Regions from separate parts of the Virgibacillus proomii genome, predicted to be linked through region 1. Evidence: riboswitches for the same ligand, from Rfam matches in the RefSeq annotation. Region 1 holds a riboswitch; the other holds the start of a gene.

The links. A riboswitch is a leader RNA that binds a small molecule or an ion and turns the genes downstream of it on or off. The one in region 1 is predicted to bind S-adenosylmethionine.
Region 2: another riboswitch for S-adenosylmethionine. It lies ahead of BN1066_RS12890 (ABC transporter ATP-binding protein); the one in region 1 lies ahead of BN1066_RS14225 (methionine ABC transporter ATP-binding protein).

The regions. Positions count from the first base shown of each region.
Region 1 is NZ_FUFN01000010.1:1,433,917-1,442,236, reverse strand. Features, by position in the region: gene BN1066_RS14250 (cysteine desulfurase) at 1-448, opposite strand, end outside; gene sufD (Fe-S cluster assembly protein SufD) at 448-1,755, opposite strand; gene sufC (Fe-S cluster assembly ATPase SufC) at 1,772-2,557, opposite strand; gene BN1066_RS20330 (YuzK family famiily protein) at 3,411-3,581, opposite strand; gene BN1066_RS14235 (MetQ/NlpA family ABC transporter substrate-binding protein) at 3,782-4,609, opposite strand; gene BN1066_RS14230 (methionine ABC transporter permease) at 4,639-5,307, opposite strand; gene BN1066_RS14225 (methionine ABC transporter ATP-binding protein) at 5,297-6,328, opposite strand; SAM riboswitch class I at 6,697-6,807, opposite strand; gene BN1066_RS14220 (thioredoxin family protein) at 6,875-7,192, opposite strand; gene BN1066_RS14215 (toprim domain-containing protein) at 7,215-7,571, opposite strand; gene gcvH (glycine cleavage system protein GcvH) at 7,826-8,200, opposite strand; gene BN1066_RS14205 (arsenate reductase family protein) at 8,273-8,320, opposite strand, start outside.
Region 2 is NZ_FUFN01000010.1:1,132,569-1,140,888, reverse strand. Features, by position in the region: gene opp4A (oligopeptide ABC transporter substrate-binding protein) at 1-557, opposite strand, end outside; gene BN1066_RS12905 (ABC transporter permease) at 655-1,503, opposite strand; gene opp4B (oligopeptide ABC transporter permease) at 1,593-2,555, opposite strand; gene BN1066_RS12895 (ABC transporter ATP-binding protein) at 2,560-3,492, opposite strand; gene BN1066_RS12890 (ABC transporter ATP-binding protein) at 3,473-4,498, opposite strand; SAM riboswitch class I at 4,912-5,019, opposite strand; gene BN1066_RS12885 (hypothetical protein) at 6,206-6,685, opposite strand; gene BN1066_RS12880 (esterase/lipase family protein) at 7,271-8,320, opposite strand, start outside.

The DNA of each region.
Region 1 (8,320 bases):
TCGTTCCATCCTCTTGTAACGGAATATATTTTAATGAAGCACCAGTGGCTTTGGCAGCTTGCTGCCAAGGGATGATATTACTATGATGTTCCATTGGTGTAATTACAATCTCATCCCCAGCTTTTAAGTTAGCTCGTGCATAACTGGAAGCAACTGTATTAATCGCAGTAGTGGTTCCTCTTGTGAAGATAATTTCTTTTGTGCTATCTGCATTTATAAACCGGCGAACCTTATCTCTAGCACCCTCATATGCGGTAGTTGCTTTTGTACCAAGTGTATGCACACCACGATGAACATTGGAATTATATGTTCGATAATAGTTATCTACAGCTTCCATCACTTGAATTGGTTTCTGCGATGTAGCTGAAGAATCTAAATAGACAAAAGGATGGCCATTCACTTCCTGATTTAGAATAGGAAATTGCTCACGAATGGCTTTTACATCCATTAATATACCTTCCTTTCAATGACTTGAGTCAATTGATTTTTCACTGCTTCAATTGGCAATTGATTAACAACTGGTGCTAAGAAGCCGTGAATAATTAGGCGCTCCGCCTCATCTTTTGTAATGCCTCGACTCATCAAGTAATAAAGCTGTAACGGATCAACTCTACCAACAGACGCAGCGTGACCGGCTGTTACATCATCTTCATCAATTAACAGAATTGGGTTAGCATCTCCGCGAGCCTTATCACTTAGCATAAGAACACGGGATTCCTGCTCTGCATTTGCTTTCGAAGCACCATGTTCAATTTTACCAATGCCGTTAAAAATCGAAGTAGCTTTATCCTTCATCACCCCATGTTGAAGAATGTAGCCTTCTGAATTTTTGCCATGATGCACAATTTTAGCGGTAAAATTCTGTGTTTGCTTACCTCGTCCGACGGAAACTGTTTTTGCATTTGATAATGAGTTTTCTCCCATTAAAAACGTTATGTTTTCAGAAACCGTATTTCCATCATTCATTTGTCCTAAAGCCCAGTCAATCGTTGCATCTCGATATGCAACGCCGCGACGGTTGTTATATGCTGTCGTTCCTGCAGCAAAGTTATCAACAGCGCCAAATGAAATTTTAGCATTATCATGTGCGATGACTTCTGTTACGATATTTGCAACGGTTGCTTCTTTTGCGTTATGTGAGAAATAGTTTTCCACATATGTTAAAGAGCTTCCCTCATCAGCTACAACTAGAACATGATTAAACATTGCCACTTCAGGATCTTCCTGCCAAAAAATGGTTTGTAACGGAGCCTCTATGATCACGTTTTTAGGGATATAAACAAACACTCCGCCATTCATTAAAGCAGCATGCAAGGCAGTTAAGCGATGCTCATCAACCGCTACAGCATCCTTCATATAAAATTTTTTCACTAAGTCTTCGTGTTTTTGTAAAGCGGTAAAAATATCAGTAAAGATAACGCCTTTATCTTGCAAATCCTTGCTCAGCTTACTATGAGCTATGGAATGATTACGTTGGATAATCAGGTTTTCAGGTAAATTATCCTGATCTAAAAACTCCTGTATTTCAGTAGGCAGTTGGTTTAATGATGTAATTTCTTCACCCGTTGCAGTATGCTTAAATTCCGTAAAATTCCATTTGCCAATCTTTGTTTTATCCGGCTTTGGCAATTCCAATGTATCAGCCTGTTCTAAAGCTTGAACACGTAACTCCAACATCCATGCAGGCTCATTTCTTTCTTTGGAAAACTGTTCAATATATTCTTTATCGTATGGCAGTTTTGTTTCTACAGTCATTGTATCCCTCCTTGCCTTATGCGTTTTGCTCCACTGTTTCGTCTTCAATACCGAGTTCTTCTTTGATCCACTCATAACCTTCTGATTCCAATCGTTTTGCTAGTTCTGGTCCGCCAGATTTAACAATACGACCTTGCATCATAACATGTACATAATCCGGAGTAATGTAGTTTAATAAACGTTGGTAGTGGGTAATAATTAAGCAACCAAAGTTATCATCACGAAGCTTATTGATACCTTTAGATACAATTCTTAATGCATCAATATCTAAACCGGAATCAATTTCATCCAAAATTGCAATTTCCGGTTTTAGCAACATTAATTGCAGAATTTCATTACGTTTTTTCTCTCCACCCGAGAACCCTTCATTTAAGTATCTTTGTGCCATATTCTTATCGATTTCGAGATAATCTAATACACTGTCCATTTCCTTAATAAAATTCATTAACGAAATTTCATTTCCTTCTCCACGACGAGCATTAATAGAAGAACGAAGAAAATCGGAAGTTGTCACCCCACTAATTTCACTAGGATATTGCATGGCCAAGAATAAACCTGCTCGGGCACGTTCATCAACTTCCATTTCCAAGACATCTTTTCCGTCTAATAAAATGGACCCTTCTGTAACTTCATATTTAGGATGCCCCATAATCGCTGAAGCTAGTGTGGATTTTCCCGTCCCATTTGGCCCCATAACTGCATGGAACTCTCCACCTTTTATAGTAAGGTCGACACCTTTAAGTATCTCCTTGTCTTCAATTGAAACATGCAGATTCTTAATTTCTAAAGTTGATCCAGCCATATTTATACCTCCAACTACTGTTATTTTTATTATCACATTGAAAATGAATGTGATATTCATTCTCATTTTATTCTCATTACAATCTTAAAGCATTTCGAATTTATTATCAACTCTTTTAAATGTGAAACCAATTACGATTAATTCTAGTAAACTTAGCATATCATTAAACTTAAGTATACACCAAACACTATTTATCTTCTAAAGCAATGCTTTATTTTCTTATTTTCCGTGTCATATTCTCATTCGGCCCTATGTATCATGTATGTAAAATCAGCAAAAGTTCCCTTGCTTAGCATCAAGTAAGCGTTATAACTCTGACGCGGAGATGGACCACCCCACGGAAGTGGCGAAATAACCTTTAATAGAGGTTGTTCTCAAAAAGTCACTAAAAATAACACATCGAATTTCTTCGTACGTTAGAACGGATAAAATTTTAGCATTGAAGTTTCATTCAACGTAGTTAAAAATTTTTAAGTTCTAAGTATAAGTCAACTAGGCTATCGTCTGTGCTTCGCTTGCTGCTAGCCAAATTTTCTTTATTGACTTGTTTCTCTGGTATCCCCTTTTCCTGCGTGAGAATGTGTTTCGAGGAAGCTTCACTAGTGCTTATGTATCTGTACTGCATACACTCTAGCTACTCGACACTTCACCGCGTCGAACTTCTAGGTCCTTTTACCTTTTTTGATAATCACAAAGTCCCGAAGTGGAATATGGATAAATGCCATACAAAGATATCCACCTTGCAAAAACAGATATCGTTTTCCAGGTAAAGGAAAAGGCACTTATGCTTTCATCTCACATAAGCGCCGTTCTTTGCCATTTATCTATCGAAGCTTTTTCAATCTATAGCTAACTATCCATAAAGCTGATGATTATACTCAGCAGCGAAATGTTTACACTTCCGATGTTCTCTCTGACGTTTCCTTTCAACTGCCATACGCTTATCAAGCTTTCGTTCATATTCGGCATAGCCAATATGATGTGACTGCTGCATGGCTTTTTCCATTTCCAAAGTGTAATTCATTTTTATTCCACTATTAATAGGGAATCATCCTTTCTTGTTTCTTACATTCAATAGCCTAACACAGAACAAGTTCCCTGCACAAAGTGGATTTAAACGTATAATAGCACATATCATTGCTTATTTTCTGTTACATGAAATGAAATCCATTCGGTTCATAAAGATACGGTCACTCACGATTATATACGCTGACTTACTTTCAACTATTTTTTCCCGCCTACTGGTACAACCGCACCTTCGTATTTTTCTTCAATAAACTTCTGAATTTTTTCAGATTGTAATACTTCCACTAGCTTATTTAATGCTTGGTTATCCTTATCTTCTTTTTTTACTGCGAGTACATTCACGTATGGAGAATCCTCATCTTCAATAAACAAACCGTCTTTTGTCGGTTTTAGCCCGGCACCGATCGCATAGTTTGTATTGATTACGACTAATGCATTTTCTTCTGTTTCGTAAAATTCCGGAAGCATTGCTGCCTCATATTTAGGGGTAAATTTTAAGTTTTTTGGATTTTCTACAATATCATCAATTGTTGCTGCTGACTTTTCAACAGATTCATTCAGTTTAATTAGTCCTTGTTTTTCGAATAAAGTGAGTACACGACCGTGATCAGGTACAGAGTTACTCAAAATGACTTCTGTCCCATCAGGAATTTTATCTACACTCTTTATTCCCTTTGAATAAACACCAATTGGCTCGATATGGATTCCATCAATATAATCTAACTCATATCCTGTATCACTAATGGTCTGTTTTAGAAATGGTATATGTTGAAAATAATTCGCATCTAATTTTCCGCTTGCTAAATCATCATTTGGTAATACATAATCCTCATATTCTTGAATTTCTAATGTAATACCTTCTTTTTCTAATATCGGCTTTGCCTCTTCTAAAATCTCAGCATGCGGAACACTGGATGCTCCGACCTTTATCGTATTTTTATCAGATGCCTCCTTATCATTCCCACAAGCCGCTAACACAGTTCCTAAACCAATTACTAACAAAACGGAAATAATTATCTTTTTCATTCTTTTCGCTCCTTATTCTTCTGTGATTGTTATCTTTTATCTAATTTTCGAGTGATAAAATCGCCAATAAACTGAAATAGGAAGACAATGATGACAATAAGTATCGAACAGATCAATACGATATCAAAATCTCTTCGCTGAAAGCCAGAATAATAAGCATAGCTTCCAAGTCCACCTGCACCGATTGCACCTGCCATTGCTGTATAACCAATTAAAGCAATCGCGGTAACTGTAATTCCTGATACTAAAGCTGGCATGGATTCTGGCAAGAGCACTTTAAAAATAATGGTTCTGGTTTTTGCGCCCATCGCTTTTGCTGCTTCTACTACTCCTTTATCTACTTCTCGTAAAGCTATCTCAACCAACCTGCCATAGAATGGGGCAGCACCAATGATGAGTGCAGGTAAAGCAGCGTTTGGCCCCCGAGTGGTACCAACTAACAAGTTTGTAAATGGGAACAGCAATAGGATTAAGATAATAAACGGGATAGCTCGAAACACATTTACAAACGTGGCAGTAATAAAGTTAATCATTTTATTTTCCCACAGCCCGTCTTTACTCGTGAGAAATAATAATAATCCTAATAGTATCCCAAAGATGAACGTACCGAATAATGCGATAATCGTCATATAAAATGTTTCATAGGTTGCAACTGCAAAATCTTCTATTTTTATGGTTGGAAACAATTCAGTCAGCATCACGTACAACCTCCAATTCGACTGAGGTTTCATTTTGCACATAGATGATTGCCTCTGTTACCTCATCTGGATCGCCACTCATTTGAATAAATAGTGTTCCGTATGCACCAGCCTGAGTACGAGTAATCTTTCCTTGTAGAATACTAATCTCGATATCATATGTTTTAACCAGTTTGCTGATTAAGGCATCATTTGTCGTCTCGCCGACAAAATGCAATCTGATTATTTTTCCATGCTTATACGTATTGATTAGATAGTCTAAATCATAATCTTCTTCATCGTATCCCATGATTTGTTGAACGAATTTTTGGGTAACTGGACTTTTAGGTTGAGAAAACACATTTAACACATTTCCTTTTTCAACAATTTTCCCATTTTCCATCACAGCAACGTTTTTACAAATCTTCCGAATAACATGCATTTCATGAGTAATTAAAATAATCGTTAAACCTAATTGCTTGTTAATATCTACTAATAATTCCAATATTGAATTTGTCGTTTCAGGATCTAAAGCAGATGTTGCTTCGTCACAAAGCAGCACAGAAGGCTTGTTTGCTAATGCGCGTGCAATACCAACACGTTGCTTCTGTCCGCCGCTTAATTGCGCAGGATAAGCCTTTTCTTTTCCTGTTAGCCCGACTAAATCAATTAATGATTGAACTCGTTTTTTTCTTTCTTCCTTGCCAATACCAGCAATTTCTAGCGGAAATGCAATATTGTCTTCTACCGTACGTGACCAAAGCAAATTAAAATGTTGAAACACCATTCCTATATCCTGTCTAGCTACCCGTAATTTATTCTTACTGAGTGCTGTAATTTCTTGATCATTGATAAAAATTCGCCCACTTGTTGGTTCTTCGAGACGGTTTAAGAGACGGACAAAGGTACTCTTTCCAGCACCACTATAACCGATAACACCAAAGATATCTCCTTGATCAATCGAAAGGGTTAAATCATCAACAGCTGTTGTTTTTGTCTTGTTTGCAGTAAAAATCTTACTCAAACCCTCAATCGATATCACGCCTACTCCTCCTTCTTTTCGCATCGTACTTATTATGCTCTATGTGGCTTAGAAAAACTTGGCTTGTCGCCAAGTCTTTAGCGAAAGCTATAGTTTTTCTTATACTATAAAGTGAAACTCATTCAGTAGGAGTTTGCTTCCCTCTCCTACTGAATATTAGTACCGCAAGGGTATGACCTAAAGGCCCTTAAACGAATCGGGCATTTAGGTGCCGTTTTCTCCCACTTAGGCCCTTTGCATCAACTCAAGATTTTGTCTTACGGCAACTTACATGCGGGATAAACCTAAAAAACTTTATACTTTCCTATAGTGAAATAAAAACGCCTTTCTGTAAGAGAACAGAAAGACGTATGTTTGTCATTTATGTCCCCTCATCTATCAAAGCTAAAGCTTTGCAGGAATTAGCACCTTTCAAACAAAGAAGTTTGAAGGTTGCCGCGGGTTCACTGGGCCAGTCCCTCCACCGCTCAAGATAAGAGTTAAACAATATTTAATTTGAATAAACCATATAATAGCATGCTCTCGTTAACTCTGTCAACGTATTTCTTATTTTTTATGAGTGAATATTTCCGGTCTATACATTATTAAATAGTGATAAATATTTGCTATATTTTTAAATGCATAGATTTTCTCCATTATTTCTCCATCTTTTTTAATGAGTAAGCATGGAACGCTTTGAATTTGGTAATTCTGCATAAAATCGGGGTAAAAAGATGCATTCATTTCGATGAAAATCTCCTGCTGTTGCATTGCTTCAATTTTTTTAAGCATGCCTCTAGCAACATGACATGTCCCGCAAAATGGAGTGAATATATAAAGCAAATAATTATCTTTTTGTAATTGTTCTTTCGTTACCTGTTGCAAACGATCACCTTTTTAATAAGAGTTAAATCAAGAAAATCGGATTAACAGCAATGCTTTTGCTTACCAGTACTTGAGCTAAAATATTCTCAGGGGTTGTTGCTACTTCTCGGTATTCACTGCTAATATGCAGATGCTTTGCATGTGGCAATTCTCTAGCTAACTGTTTGCGCAGCTTTATTCCAGAAGGATCTTCATCAACGAAAATATATACATCCTTTTCATCTAGCTGGTAATCCTCTAACAATTGATCAAACCGTTCTATACCAAGTGTTCCATTTGTACAAACAATCGTTAAATCCTCTGTTATAACTTTATTTACTTGCTTTTTATCTGTTAACCCTTCGACAATTAAAATTTTTTCTGATTCATCTGGTATCATCACATAGCACTCCTTGGGAAATCAAGCGATATGCTTTCACTTCTTGCATTAGAAGGTGAGTAATCATTTATGAAACCAAACGGTCCATTTGCCTAATTAGCGCATATTCCCTTTATTTTCTCTACCAAATTGTACATTCGCTTTTTATTATATGGTGAAACACAGCTATTTAGTGATTGATTGCCTTTGGTAAAATTTCTATATTAAAAAGCTGATTGCAATCCTTTGCACATCAGCTATTATTCTTTGTTTTATTATTCACTTATCATTTCTTCGTATGCTTCAGCAGTTAATAAGTCATCCAGTTCACTTGTCGGCTCTACGACTACCATCCATGCTTTTTCATACGGAGACTCATTAACAAGTTCCGGGCTGTCTTCTAGCTCTTCATTTACTTCGACAACCTTTCCACTAATTGGCGCATACAGTTCGGAAACCGTTTTCACAGATTCAACACTGCCAAATGGCTCATTTATTTCCAATTCATCACCAGGCTCAGGAAGCTCTACAAATACGATATCACCAAGTTCATCTTGAGCAAAATCTGTAATTCCAATTCTTACTTTTCCATCTTCTTTTTTTACCCATTCATGTTCTTTTGAATATAATAGTTCCTTTGGTACGCTCACGTTTATCCCTCCAAAAGTTTACTCCACTTTCACTATACAAGGTTAATCAATTTTTATCCAGTATTTCTTTTTTCATTCAGCCAGCCAATTTTCTTCAAACATGTCTTCCTTAAATCCCAC
Region 2 (8,320 bases), 300 kb from region 1:
GCTTTGCCACTATGATACTCTTCCATTCCTTCAATAATGGTAAAATCTTCACCATAGCGAACACCCGTATAATCGGGATCTGCAATAACTTCATGGGCAAAGGCCCAATCTTCGGCAGTTACCGGTTTTCCATCATGCCAATTCACATTATCCCGAATCTTAAAAGTAAACACTTTCCCACTGTCGTCTATTTCAAATGTTGCAGCTCCATCTTGTGTTAAATTATGATTTTTATCAGCAGCTAATAACGACTCATCAAACCATTTGATAATTTCATCATCATGTTCACCTGAGTAAAAATTAAAGTTTAATAATCCCTCAAAAGCCGTATCTGTAACGAGACCGTATTTAAAATGACCTCCGTCTATCGCTTCACCTTCATTTTTCTTCTCTACATTAAAATCCTCAATCGAAAATACTTGTTCACCGTTTTTTTCTGACTTCTTATCGCCAGATTTGTCTGACTTGCTTTTATCATCGCTGTTACATGCTACTAGAGCAAGCAATAATCCTAGCATACATGCATATAGCATGAAACGCCAATTTCTTTTTTTCATAAAATAAACCTCCTTTTTTAATTCACGTCATGTTGACGTCATCTATACTTAACATCATCCTATGATGTAAGTAGCTTAAAAAATTACGTGTTTTTTATCAGCCTCTACGTTGTCGGGCATCCGTTGCACGTTTTAAAGCCTCTCCAACATTTCGAACAGCCAACATCAATAGGAAAACCATTACCGCAGCCGGCAACCAAATCCACCATCTTAACTCTAACGTTTGTGGATTTCGCGCATATCCTAACAATGTCCCGAGACTTGGAGTTGATTCAGGAAATCCAAAACCTAAAAAGGAAAGCCCGGATTCCAGACCAATATTAGCAGCTAAGTTTAACGTCATCGTTACTATGATAATTGAACTTAAGTTTGGTAGTACTTGCGTAAACATAATCTTCCAATCTGGTGTACCTAATGTTTTGGAAGCTTGGGCATAGTCCAACTCTCTTTCTTGCAATGCCTTTGAACGAATTAAACGAGCTATTCCCATCCATAAAAAAGCTGTCATAATTAAAGAAAATGACCATATGCTATACTTGGGCACAATTGCTACAAATACAATAACAATCATTAAAAAGGGTAAGATTAAGAAGAAATCAACAATTCGCATCATTATATTGTCGATGGTTCCACCATAATAACCAGAAACCAATCCATAAACAACACCAATACTCCCTGTCATCAATGTTACTAATATACCAATTGATAAAGAGTTGCGTGTTCCGATAATGAGCTGTCCAAAGATATCCCGTCCACCATAATCGGTTCCCAGCCAAAATTCAGAAGACGGAGGTTGGTTAATGGCAAATAAATCAACTTTAACAATTTCCTCTTGGTTTAAAAATAAAGAAATACCATAGACAAATGCTGTAATGATCACAAGAAATAATAATGAAAGAAGTGCAATTTTATCCCGGACAATTTCTCGCCAAATAATGCTTATCATCGAAGGGGCTTTTTCTGTATCTGTATGAATAATGTTGATGTTTGTATGTTCCAAACCATATCACCTCCATGTTAGATAACCAAATAAATTTACTTAATTCGTATCCTAGGATCCACTAAACTTAAAATAATATCTGATAAAAGCGCACCTAAAATAGAAGCAATTCCGAATAATAAGACAACAGATGTTACGACACTATAATCGCGTTGTAAGACAGATTCCATAAATAATAATCCCATTCCGGGATAACTATAAATCGTCTCAATAAAAACAGTTCCACCAATTAAGCCAGTAATTTCAAAGCCAAAATATGCGGCTATTGGCAGTAAAGAGTTTCGCAAAATATGCTTGTTATAAACTCGTGACTCCGAAGCACCTTTAGCTCGGGCTGTGATGATAAAGTCTTTTTGTTTCGTGTCAATAATTTCACTTCGCAAATACTGTACTGTATTTACAGTCGTAATTAATGCCATAGAAATTGCAGGCAATAATAGATGATTAAACTTGCTCATGATATAAGCAAATGACCCGGGCTCTAACCCTGGCTCAACGCTTCCGCCTGTAGGAAACCAGCCAAGTGTATACCCAAATAGCCACAGCATGACAAGTGCAAAAATAAATAACGGTGTTGCAAACCCAATATACGTATATCCGGAGATTAATTGATCACGTAAAGTATCATTATAACGACCGCTTATAATACCAAGAGGAATAGCTATAATATAAGTGAAAATTAACGTTACTAAAGAAAGCCAAAAGGTATTAACAAGTCGCTCTCCAATTAATTTTTCAACCGGCATTTTAAAGCGAAAAGATTGCCCTAAATCTCCTTGCAAGGCTGAAGTAAACCAATCAGCATATTGCTCATACCAAGGATCATTAAGTCCCAATTTTTCCCGTTGCTCTTCCATAGCAGCTGGATCGATATTCGGATCGATTAAACCTGATAATGCATCTCCAGGCATCATTTGTGCCATAATAAAAACTAATACACTTAACAAAATGATTTGCGGCATCGTAATCAATAGTCGTCTAACAGTAAATTTCCACATGTTATCAACCTTTCTGCGGCAAAGCTACTAAATGAGTATTGGATATACTCCGTAAACCGTAAGCCAAGCCTTCATGATCAAAATAATCATCATAATGTTTCTTATATTCTTTTTCTACTTCATCTCGCCATTTCTGTAGTTTTTGTCGCTTAAAAGGATCGATATCCGGAATCGCCGCAATGAGACGTTTTGTATAAATATGTTGAGGATTATAAAAAATGTCATCCCTAGAACCCTCTTCTACATAACGTCCTTTGTACATGATGCCTATTTCATCACACATATGTTTTACAATACCTAGGTCATGACTAATGAAAAGATACGTTAAATTTAAATCCTTTTGAATATCCTTTAGAAAATTTAGAACTTGAGCTTGAACCGATACATCCAGAGCAGATACTGGCTCATCTGCTATAATTAATTTTGGCTTTAATGCAATCGCTCGGGCAATTCCAATTCGTTGCCGTTGTCCACCTGAAAATTGGTGTGGATATTTAAAAATGCTTTCTGGGCTTAAGCCAACATGTTCCAGCAATTCTTGTACTCGTTTTCTTTCTTCCACTTTTGATAATCTTTCAAAGTTGCGTAGCGGTTCTGCAACAATATCGAATACTCTTTTTTTGGGATTTAAGGAAGAGTAAGGATCTTGAAAGATCATCTGAATTTCTTTCCGAATATCCCTTCGGTTTGATCTTAAGTTCGTTAAATCAACACCAGAAAATCGTATATTTCCGCTCGTGACATGATTTAATCCAATAATCGCACGTCCTGTTGTTGTTTTACCTGATCCTGATTCACCTACAAGACCATATGTTTTTCCTTGTTCAATAGAAAATGAAACTCCGTCTACAGCCTTGATCTCGTCAATTTTCCGATTTAAGACTCCTCCTCGAATTGGAAAATGGACTTTTAAATCTTTAACTTCTAAAAGTGCCATTACCAAACACCTCCTTATTTTGTTCCTCTGGGAAGTAAAAGTGTTGATAACACGTACAGCGAACAAAATGATCAGGAGCGACTTCACGCAATTTCGGGTCCGATTCGTGAGCTGTTCTCTCTACCCACGGAATTCGTGCAGCAAACCGACACCCTTCACGCGGTAGATTTTGCAAGGAAGGTACAATTCCTTGAATAACATGAAGCTTATCGTTTACTTGATCTGTATTTGGTATGGAGTTTAACAACGATCTAGTATATGGATGTAGAGGGTTTTTAAACAGTGTTTGTACATTTGCTACTTCAACAACTTGCCCTGCATACATTACTGCTACACGATCTGCCATCTCTGCCACAACCCCTAAATCATGGGTTATTAAAATGATACCTGTGTTCATCTTGTCTTTTAAATCATTGATTAAACGTAATATTTGAGCTTGAATGGTTACGTCTAAAGCTGTTGTAGGTTCATCAGCAATTAGTAATTTTGGTTTATTTGAGATAGCAATTGCAATCATAACCCGCTGTCGCATTCCACCTGATAATTGATGGGGGTATTGTTCACATGTATACGTTGGTCTAGGTATACCAACTTGTTTTAGTAAGTTAATAACCTGATCTTGGCGCTCTTGCTTCGTTAGTTCCTTATTGTGGAGTAATAATGCTTCACCTATTTGTTCCCCAACAGTCATCAATGGATTTAATGCTGTTAAAGGATCTTGAAAAATCATAGCCATGTCATTACCTCGGAGCTTATTTAATTTTGCATTTGGTAAATGAACAATATCTTGGCCATGGAAGTAAATATTTCCTTCTATCTTTGCTCGATTATGTAATCTCATTATCGAGAATGCTAAAGCACTTTTTCCAGAACCAGACTCACCTACAATCGCCATCGTCTCATTTTTATTTACTAATAAAGAGACATCGTCCACTGCAGCATAATAATGATCTTTAATTCTGAAAGAAGTTTTTAAATTTTTGATTTCTAATAAATTATTGCCCATGTTGATCCCTCCTTTTTAAATTAGTAGCATTAACCATATTCTTTATTATTTCGGAATTTTTCGACCTATATAATTATAAAAATAACTGTCAACTTTAAAACAAACAGACCAAACCTAAATTTTTAAAATAATCTAAAAATGGAATAGTATATCATATGCTGCTTTTTAAAAAAAGCTACATTCTTAAAAAATCTAACTCATTTGCGTTAATTGTCTGAAAATTAAAGCTATAAGCCATTTGCAGTCATTCATTGGCATTTAAATCCCAAAATAATTAAAAGACTAAAGTATAAAAACCCATTCTAGTTTTATAGTCTAGTTCGGTGCTAAATGTTTAGCTTTACTTGTCATATAAAAACAAAATACCCCCCCTTGTATATTTTCAAGAAGAGATACCATTTCATTGGGGTCTCCTCTTATTTATCAAGCATAAAATGCTTGTTGGACTTGGCACAGGAATAGTATCATTCCCGTTGCCGAGGTTTCTTTGGGCCAATTCCCTCCACCTCTCTTAATAAGAAGTATTGTATATTAAATTATTGTTACTATAGTATTACTTATTTTATTTTCTGTCAAATAGTATTTTTGTATTATCTTACTTTTTTCCTAATTAATATCATTTTATTTAAAATTAATAGTCTAGTAAGCATGATTATATTAAAATGCGTCTTGCAACATATTTGCAACAAAAATGTAAGACTATACTTTAATACAGACGAATAATATTATAGTTTTCAAGTAACATTGGAATAAAGTGAAACTTCATTCCGTGGAATGTTTTTTACACGGAATGTTAGTTGAACGAATCGGGTATTTAGATGCCGTTTTTCTCATCATGTCGTAACATTAATAGCACATTTTGAAATGAGAAAAATACGACATCTTACATGCGGGATAAATCTTCAATACAAGGGGAACAATGAAAGCGGTTATTTTAGCTAGGGGAAAATGATTCCAGACTTTCTTCAAGCACGGATAGTATAAATAAGCATTTAAAACCGATGATTTATTACCCTTTATCTGATTTCATGATAATTTATTAGAAAAACTAGAAAATTCAGTGAAACAACTCTATATGATCCTGGAAACTCTTATAGAGATTCTACAGTTGAGGCAGATATGTTCGTTAACAGCTTTGGTATCATGTAAAGAAGATTGAACATTTAAATATAGATACAAATGCACGAAAGGATTTAGGAATAGGCTAAATTTTTTCTACTGTTCCAATTGTTCATGCAAACGAGCTTAGTCTTTCTTTAGAGTGAATGTTTAATCACAAAGAGGCAATATGAATATCTGACTTTATCAGGTATCGTAAATATAATTCGGAAGGCATTTTGACACGTAGAAAAGGAGTAAATGTACGTTTTTAGGTTAGAAAAACTTGGCTTATCGCCCAATCTTTAAAAGCTATCGTTTTTTTATACAATAAAGTGAAACTTCATTCCGTGGAATGCGTTTTACACGGAATGTTAGTACCACAAGGGTATGACCTAAAGGCCCTTGAACCAATCGGGCATTTAGGTGCCGTTTTCTCCCACTTTGACCCATTGTATCAACTCAAGATTTTGAAGCAGGAGTCTTACGGCATTTACATGCGGGATAAAGCCTAAAGTTTTATAATTTTCTATAGCGAAAAGGAAACGTTTACATTAATGAAGAAACTAGACAAAAAATAGCCCTGAATTTCCACCGCTCCCCATTTTTTTACTCACTCTCGTGACTGCTTTCACCGACATTTTTATAATCCCATAAAACCGACCATTCTCCTTCTACCTCCGTCATATATACATCTTGAACGATTGTAATATTTCCATATTTCCCATTAAAATGTTGTGATACTGTAATTCGGTACACAGTTGGTATCGGCTCGGCATCCGTTGTTGGAGCCCAATCCTTTATTTTTTCCACCTCACCAAAGCTATAGGTAAAGTACAATACACCAAAATAGTTCATAATTGCTTCTGAGCGATCTTGTATATAGGTATCTTTCGCAAATTTATCTTTCATAATGGGATGGAGCATTTCCCATGATTTCGAAAAAGCCCCTTGCTGTTCATATGTAAAAAATTCTTCGCAAGCTTCTTCTGCTTGATTTTCAGGAGATGATTTTACTATAAGATAAGCCAATATCACTAAAATACTAACCATAATAATTCCAAATAATAGAATGACTCGTTTGTTCATCGCGCTCCCCCATCTCCTGATAATTCTTATACTAGCTTATTCGGAACAGCTTGCAATTATTAACATTTGTCAAGCATAAGGATGGAGAAAACCCGCTCAACGTTTGCGCTGAAGTTTTTAGAAGTTTCCTAGTTTTAACTGCGAGTCACCTATTATATTCAAGGCTGCCTTTTTCTTTCTTCTAACTATTATTCCCTTTTTTCTTAGGTTTTTATTAGCTTGAATTTATGTACTTGTACCTCTTAAGTTAGCATTCCTTAAAGTTCATTTTCACTAGTCTGTTTGGTACAGATTATCGTATTTAAACTCTATTTTTGTGTATTTACAAAAATACTTGCTTAACAAAAAAACTGGTGACACGACTTAGAGAACATAACAGCTTTTCATTGTGAATGAACTGTTGGAAAATGTCCTTTTCATAATAATTAATCATTTCATGTTTATCAGTTACCGTTGTTATCTCTAAAAATACAGTCCTTGAAATTGCCGCTAAAAAAGAATCGCAAGCTGTAATGATTATATATTTCTACTATTATTCATTACAGCTTGCATTGTAAGCATTAGAAGATCTTTTATACTTCCGCCTTAATCAGACAAGTAAACAGAATCGATAATCGTACGTTTGAATGGTGATCCTGAAGCTGTTTCACCTTTAATGTCAATCGTAATATTATAAGCACGATTCTTTTTTAAATGCGAGAGTTCTTCTGATAAATTAATAGTTCCCTTCGTTTTCCATGTCGAAACATTATTCTTCTTTCCTGATTCAATTACCGTATAAACAGCTTCAATACTATCTTCTTTAACATAAGATTTATCCGCCTTTAGTTGGTATTTTCCAGAGATATTTTTATCTTGATTGACATGTGAAATAATTTTCTTGTCATTTGCTTTGCTAAACTGAACATGGAGCAAATAAGCATTTTCTTCAGGACTTTGCATTTGTATCGACCAATCCCCTTGTGGAGGGTCATCTACTTCAATATTATAGGCTGTTACACCATCAAAAACGCCCGTTTCTTCCATTGTCGCAACTTGATTTGCTGAATAAGCATTGCCCTTAGGATCTACAAGCTGTACGTCAGTTAGTTGGTATCCTGTGTATAATTGTAATGTCATCTTATCTACATCCGTTTCAATTGGAAAAACTTGTTTCGCTTGCTTACCCTTGGTTAATTTATTTCCATGAATATACCGGTCAGCATCAGGGACATTCGTGTGCATCAAGTTAGATTTACTCTGATTTCTATTCTTCATATCTGCTGAAATATAATTTTCAATCACAGGAAAGATAATATTACTGCGAATGGAGACGTGATTCCAATCACCGATCCCGATTTCTTGACCCTTCGGCAAACGGGTACTTACTGCTGTAACTACTCCATCATTTTCACCATAACTGGATAAATAAACGCCGCCAAACCAAGTTGCAGAAAATATATTTCCCCAATCTTTTCCGCCAACTGTGTAAAAATCATTTACGTACGCATACGGTTTGTCATCAGTGATTGAGCGAAAATATTCCATATAACCTGTTTCTACTGCCGATGTACCTTCCCCTCGCAAACCTAATAGTTTCGCTAACCAGCCAGCCCAGTTACTATTTGCTAAATCCGCTAATTCTGACCCATAGTG